3 regions of the Cloacibacterium sp. DMC96 genome follow, and region 3 is predicted to be linked to each of the others. Evidence: riboswitches for the same ligand, from Rfam matches in the RefSeq annotation. Region 3 holds a riboswitch; each other region holds the start of a gene.
The links. Region 3 has a riboswitch for S-adenosylmethionine ahead of ACT53I_RS04665 (Na+/H+ antiporter NhaC family protein). Riboswitches for the same ligand answer to the same signal wherever they lie in the genome.

Region 1: linked by a shared signal. The riboswitch ahead of ACT53I_RS09480 (O-acetylhomoserine aminocarboxypropyltransferase/cysteine synthase family protein) and the one ahead of ACT53I_RS04665 (Na+/H+ antiporter NhaC family protein) in region 3 are both predicted to bind S-adenosylmethionine.
Region 2: linked by a shared signal. The riboswitch ahead of ACT53I_RS00285 (homocysteine S-methyltransferase family protein) and the one ahead of ACT53I_RS04665 (Na+/H+ antiporter NhaC family protein) in region 3 are both predicted to bind S-adenosylmethionine.

What each region holds. Positions count from the first base shown of each region.
Region 1 is NZ_JBQUZQ010000002.1:149,734-152,003, reverse strand. Features, by position in the region: gene ACT53I_RS09485 (glycoside hydrolase family 3 C-terminal domain-containing protein) at 1-542, opposite strand, end outside; SAM riboswitch class I at 787-896, shown strand; gene ACT53I_RS09480 (O-acetylhomoserine aminocarboxypropyltransferase/cysteine synthase family protein) at 1,034-2,270, shown strand, end outside.
Region 2 is NZ_JBQUZQ010000001.1:61,957-64,226, reverse strand. Features, by position in the region: gene ACT53I_RS00290 (MGH1-like glycoside hydrolase domain-containing protein) at 1-789, opposite strand, end outside; SAM riboswitch class I at 938-1,048, shown strand; gene ACT53I_RS00285 (homocysteine S-methyltransferase family protein) at 1,111-2,121, shown strand; gene metH (methionine synthase) at 2,193-2,270, shown strand, end outside.
Region 3 is NZ_JBQUZQ010000001.1:1,056,254-1,058,523, forward strand. Features, by position in the region: gene ACT53I_RS04665 (Na+/H+ antiporter NhaC family protein) at 1-801, opposite strand, end outside; SAM-I-IV-variant riboswitch at 838-935, opposite strand.

The DNA.
Region 1 (2,270 bases), on a different contig from region 3:
CCATTAGATTGAACACCTTTAATGTAAGGGACCACCATTTTAGAAGATAAAAACGGATCTTCTCCCATATATTCGAAGTTTCTACCGTTTAATGGAGTTCTGTAAATATTTACACCAGGCCCTAGTAAAATATCTTTTTTTCTGAAGCGAGCTTCTTCTCCAAGAGCTTTTCCGTAATTCCAAGACATTTTTTTGTTCCAAGTTGCAGAGAGTGCAGTAAGCGCAGGATAAGCAATGATGGAGTCATTGGTCCAACCAGCTTGATCCCATTCATCCCATTTTACTTCAGGACGAATTCCGTGTGGCCCATCAGTTGTCCAAAATTCTGGAATTCCTAATCTTGGAACACCGGGTGAACTGAATTTTGACTGAGCATGAAGCATGGCTACTTTTTCTTCTAACGTCATTTTAGAAAGAGCGTCTTCTACTCTGAGTTCTATAGGTTGAGAATCATCTAAATAAATTTGTGTCTTTTTTTCTTGTGCTTTTGCTTGAAAACTCATTAACGAGACTAAGCAAACAAGTGCAATTTTCTTGAACATAAGAATTAATTTTTGGTTCAGTAAAACTACAACTTTTTATTATTATCTCAAAATGAGATAATAAATTTTTCAAAAAACTTATCTTGAGATTAAAGATTTAAAAATAAAAATCAATAAATTACCTGTTAATCAGTTGGTTATGATTTGTTTAAAATTGAAAAAATATTTTTTTCTTCTAAAAATTTGGTTTTCTGTAAAACTTGTTTTTATATTTGCACCACGAAAAACGTTCTTTTATACACGCAACTTATTAAGAAAGGTGGAGGGAATTGACCCTGCGAAACCTTGGCAACCTGCTAACAGAAATGAGAGTAAGGTGCCAAATTCAACCCCGAAATTCGGGAAAGATAAGTCTGAAATCAGTTTAAAATAGTCATACACTATATCAAAAACTCTTTCGACTTGTCGGAAGAGTTTTTTTATGCTCTTTCGTCAAGAATTTTCTGCAAATAAGTTGCTCTAATATTTAACAATTTAAAAATTATTAAAAAATGAGCAATTTAAAATTTGAAACGCTTCAACTTCACGCTGGTCAAGAAATCGACCCAACTACCAATTCTAGAGCAGTACCGCTCTACCAAACTTCGTCTTATACTTTTAACAGTGCAGAACATGCTGCCAATCTTTTTGGGTTAAAAGAATTTGGGAATATCTACACCAGACTCATGAATCCTACCACAGATGTGTTCGAAAAACGTGTGGCTGCACTTCACGGTGGAGTAGCTGCTTTGGCTACCGCTTCTGGTCACGCTGCGCAATTTTTGGCAATTACCAATATTTTACAAGCAGGAGACAATTTCGTGAGTTCACCTTATTTGTACGGAGGAAGTTATAATCAGTTCAAAGTTTCTTTCAAAAAATTAGGCATCGAAGCACAATTTGCTAAAGACGATGCTCCAGAAAGTTTTGAAGAATTGATCAATGAAAACACCAAAGCGATTTATTTAGAAACCATAGGAAACCCTACGTTGAATGTGGCAGATTTTGATGCAATCTCAGCTGTAGCTAAAAAGCATAATATTCCACTGATTGTAGACAATACTTTTGGAGCAGGTGGTTATTTGTTTAGACCGATTGAACATGGCGCAAATGTAGTGGTAGAATCTGCAACCAAATGGATTGGCGGTCACGGAACTTCTATTGGCGGAATCATTATAGATGGAGGAAATTTTGATTGGGGAAATGGTAAGTTTCCACAGTTTTCTGAACCTTCAGATAGTTATCATGGTTTGGTTTTCTCGGATGTTTTTGGAGTTAATGGACCTTTTGGAAATATTGCTTTTGCTATTAAAGCTAGAGTAGAAGGTCTTAGAGATTTCGGGCCTACAATTTCTCCATTCAATTCATTTTTATTGCTTCAAGGTTTAGAAACATTATCGCTGAGAGTGGACAGAACAGTAGAAAATGCTCAGAAATTAGCGGAATTTCTAGAAAATCATCCGAAAGTAGAAAAAGTATTGTATCCAGGTTTGCCAAGTTTCCCAGACTATGAAAATGCCAAAAAATACTTGAAAAAAGGTTTCGGAGGGGTACTTAATTTTGAAATCAAAGGAGGAAAAGAAGCAGCAATTAAATTCATCGATAATTTACAACTGGTTTCACATTTAGCAAACGTAGGAGATTCTAAAACGCTTATCATCAATCCAGCTTCTACCACACACGAACAACTTTCAGACGAAGAAAGATTAAAAGCAGGAATTACTCCGGGACAAATTAGATTAAGTGTAG
Region 2 (2,270 bases), 990 kb from region 3:
TTTATTTTCAGATTTTTCTCCGAATATTTTTTCGGTATTGGTTTCATTTTCACAGAAAAGAATCTTCACGGATTTATCACGAGAATAAAGTTTTTTCATGCCCAAACTCTCATGTTCTATTTCTATTTGACCACGATGGCGCGTTGTAAAATTAGGTTTATAAGAATTATAACCCCAACTCCAATTATTTCTGTACCAAAGTGTGGGGAGAATCACCAAAGGTGCTTTTTCTGTATTTCGGTTGGTGACAGTAACTCTGATTAAAATGTCATCATGGTGAATTTTGGCATATTCTATAAAAATATCGAAATATTCATTTTGGTCAAAAATTCCCGTATCTATAATTTCATATTCTGGTTCCTTATTGCTTCGTTCTGCATTTGTCTTGATTAAATCTTCGTAAGGAAAGGCATTTTGCGGATATTTGTACACCATTTTCATATAAGAATGAGTAGGCGTATTGTCTAAATAATAGAAAATTTCTTTAATGTCTTCACCATGATTTCCTTGATGGTTGCTCAATCCAAAGAAACGTTCTTTAACCATTTTATCTTTCTTGTTCCAAAAAGAAAAAGCGAAGCACAAACGTTGCTTGTCATCAGAAATTCCCGCGATTCCTTCTTCTGCCCATCTGTAAGTTCTGCTTTCTGCATCATCATGACCAGTTGCTCCCCATGTATTTCCATCAAAGGAATAATCTTCTCTTACGTTTCCCCACTGTCTATTGCTTACATAAGGTCCCCAAGTTCTATAATTTATATCTTGTAATCGTTGTTTTTCAGCATTCATAATCATTATTTTTAAAATAATATGATGCGAAGGTAGAAAAAAATAAAAACTATGAAATTTCATTTAGATTAATTTTTTCAATGACTATTTCTTATTGTGAAAAAAATGATATAGCTTTGCAGAAGATTTGTTCTTTCATATAATCGAAATGTTATCAAGAAAGGTGGAGAGATTAGACTCTGTGAAACCTTGGCAACCTCTCGCGTTTCTGAAACGAGAAAAGGTGCTACATTCTACTCATTTTTGGGATAGATAACACATAAAAACAGTTGATTCCCTCAACTTTTCTTATAGCATTTCATTTTTTTTAATCACATTGAAATGCAAAATAGCGACATACTTTATCAAAATTTACAGCAAAGAATCCTTGTTCTAGACGGAGCTATGGGAACGATGCTTCAGCGATATCAGTTTACAGAAGAAGACTATCGTGGCGAAAGATTTAAAAATTGGCAATCTCCATTGAAGGGAAATAATGATTTACTTTCTCTTACTCAGCCTCATGCTATTGAAGCGGTACACAGAAAATATTTAGAATCTGGTGCAGACATCATCGAAACCAATACCTTTTCTGCAACTACCATTGCAATGGCAGATTACCACATGGAAGATTTGGTGTACGAACTGAATTATGAATCTGCAAAAATTGCAAGAAAAGTTTGTGATGAATTCACGGCTTTAACTCCAGATAAACCAAGATTTGTTGCTGGTTCTATTGGCCCTACTAATAAAACTGCATCTCTTTCTCCGGATGTAAATGACCCTGGTTACAGAGCCATTACTTTTGAAGAGTTAAGAATTGCTTACAAACAACAAGCAGAAGCACTTTTAGATGGCGGTTCTGATATTCTTTTGGTGGAAACTATTTTTGATACTTTGAATGCAAAAGCTGCACTTTTTGCCATAGACCAAATTCAAGAAGAAAGAATAATTCAGATTCCAATTATGGTTTCAGGCACTATTACAGACGCGTCTGGAAGAACGCTTAGCGGACAAACTGCAGAAGCATTTTTGGTTTCAATATCTCATCTTAATTTATTGAGTGTAGGATTCAACTGTGCTTTAGGAGCGAAACAACTGACGCCTTATTTAGAAACCATTTCTAATAATTCTGAATTTTACATTTCTGCTTATCCAAATGCTGGTTTACCGAATGCTTTCGGGCAATATGATGAATCACCAGAATTTATGGCAGAACAAATCCGTGAATATGCAGAAAAAGGATTGGTAAATATCGTGGGTGGGTGTTGCGGAACAACTCCTGACCATATTGCTGCAATCGCTAAAATTGTTAAAAATTATCAACCAAGAAAAGTTGATGTGATAATTTGATGATGAGTTAATGTGATGCTTTTCACAAGCATTATCTTATTTTCAAATTAACTAATTATCTCATTTATAATATGAAATATTTAAAACTTTCGGGTCTAGAACCTTTAATTATAACTCCAGAATCCAATTTTATCAATATTGGAGAAAGA
Region 3 (2,270 bases):
GTTTCCTTGCCATAAACCTATGGCTCCCGCTAGAAATATCCCAATAACCAACACCAGAAATACATCTAACCCTAAAAATGCCAATACCAAAACCACCAAATAGGGAAAAATAAGTTCCCAAGAAATGGGAGTTGGCGTATACGCAATGGGCGCGACAGGATTGCTAAATCCTATAATCAATAAGATCACCACCGTTAATACTACAGCAGGGGCAGCCAAATAAAAATTGGTTCTGAACTTATCTTTCATGCTGCTGCCCAACGTTTGAGCTGCTGCAATGGTAGTATCAGAAATCACCGAAAGATTGTCGCCGAACATGGCACCCCCCAAAAGACTTGCTCCAATCAGGTTAAGGTCTGCTCCACTTTTTTGAGCCAACTGTATCGCGATAGGCCCTAATGCGACAATTGCACCAACCGAGGTTCCAGAAGACAGAGAAAGAAATGATGCCAATAGGAAAATCCCTAAAGCATAATAATCAGCAGAAATATAAGTTAAACCGATATTCACCACCGCATCTACACTGCCTGAAACTTGTGCTACGGTAGAAAAAGCGCCTGCCAATAGATAAATAATACACATGGTGAGTACACTGGATTCCCCACAACCGTGTAAGAAAGTTTTGATTTTTTCTTGATGAGGCAACCTCGACATGGCAAAGGCGGCAATAATACCGATACTCACGGCAATAGGCGATGGCAAGGCATAAAAGTCTTGCAAAACAATTCCGGCACCTAAAAATGTACCTACGAAAATTAAAAAAGGAAGTAAACTAAGAAAATTTGCTTTTGTATGGTTCATAAAATTTAAAAATTTAACACAGGAACTTTACAAAAGATAGACAACATTTTTTCCAAAAAAGTTTGGCTTATCGCTTTAGCACCTTGCTTGTTGTTGCAGGTTGCTACCTCCCGTAGAGGTTCCTGATAATAGGCGGCAAAAGTAATCATTATCGCCCAACGAACCAAATACAATCTATCAATCGCCTTCATAGACCATCAATACAGCCTTTTAACTCCCTGATTTCTAAAAATTAAAGAATAAAAATTTCCTTTCCAATTCCTTTTTCAATACCCCAACATTTACTTTTCCTCTCCTCTTTCTCTAAAAATATCTCAAAAATTAGGAAATAGAATTCATCTACTTTCTGCCATCGACTATATTTAGGCACAACATTTTTTATTGCTCGTTGCCTGAGGCACATTATTTCTATTGCATTAAAATCCGTGCACTCTATAGAACATCTCTGATGTTCCTTTGGGAACTCAAAAACACCATCATTTAACAAAATCTCCCTGGACTTTGTGTTATTAAAGCAAACACAAATATTCCACACATAGTGGCTTCGACAAGCTCATCCACCGTGTTATTTATTACTACTCACGCTGCCTGAGCGTCGTCGAGGCACATTCTCACTTCTAATCTCGGTGCCTGAGCCTGTCGAAGGCACATTATTTCTATTGCATTAAAATCCGTGTGCTTTCTAAAACATCTCCGATGTTCCTTTGAGAACTCAAAAACACCATCATTTAACAAAATCTCCGTGGACTTTGTGTTATTAATGCAAACACAAATATTCCACACATAGTGGCTTCGACAAGCTCAGCTACCAAATCTTTTATTACACGCTGCCTGAGCGTCGTCGAGGCACATTCTCACTTCTAATCTCGGTGTCTGAGCCTGTCGAAGGCACATTATTTCTATTGCATTAAAATACGTGTAATCTATAGAACATCTACGATGTTCCTTTGAGAACTCAAAAACGCAATCATTTCAACAAATCTCCGTGAACTTTGTGATATTAAAATAAACACAAAAATTATACCCAAAGTGGCTTTGACAAGTTCAGCCACCAATTCTTTTATTACACGCTGCCTGAGCGTCGTCGAGGCACATTCTCAATTCTCATCTCGGTGCCTGAGCCTGTCGAAGGCACATTATTTCTATTGCATTAAAATCCGTGTGCTTTCTATAACATCTATGCTGTTCCTTTGGGAACTCAAAAACGGTATCATTTCACAAAATCTCCGTAAACTTTGTGATATTAAAATAAACACAAAAATTATACCCAAAGTGGCTTTGACAAGTTCAGCCACCAATTCTTTTATTACACGCTGCCTGAGCGTCGTCGAGGCACATTCTCAATTCTCATCTCGGTGCCTGAGCCTGTCGAAGGCACATTATTTCTATTGCATTAAAATCCGTGTGCTTTCTATAACATCTATGCTGTTCCTTTGGGAACTCAAAAACGGTATCATTTCACAAAATCT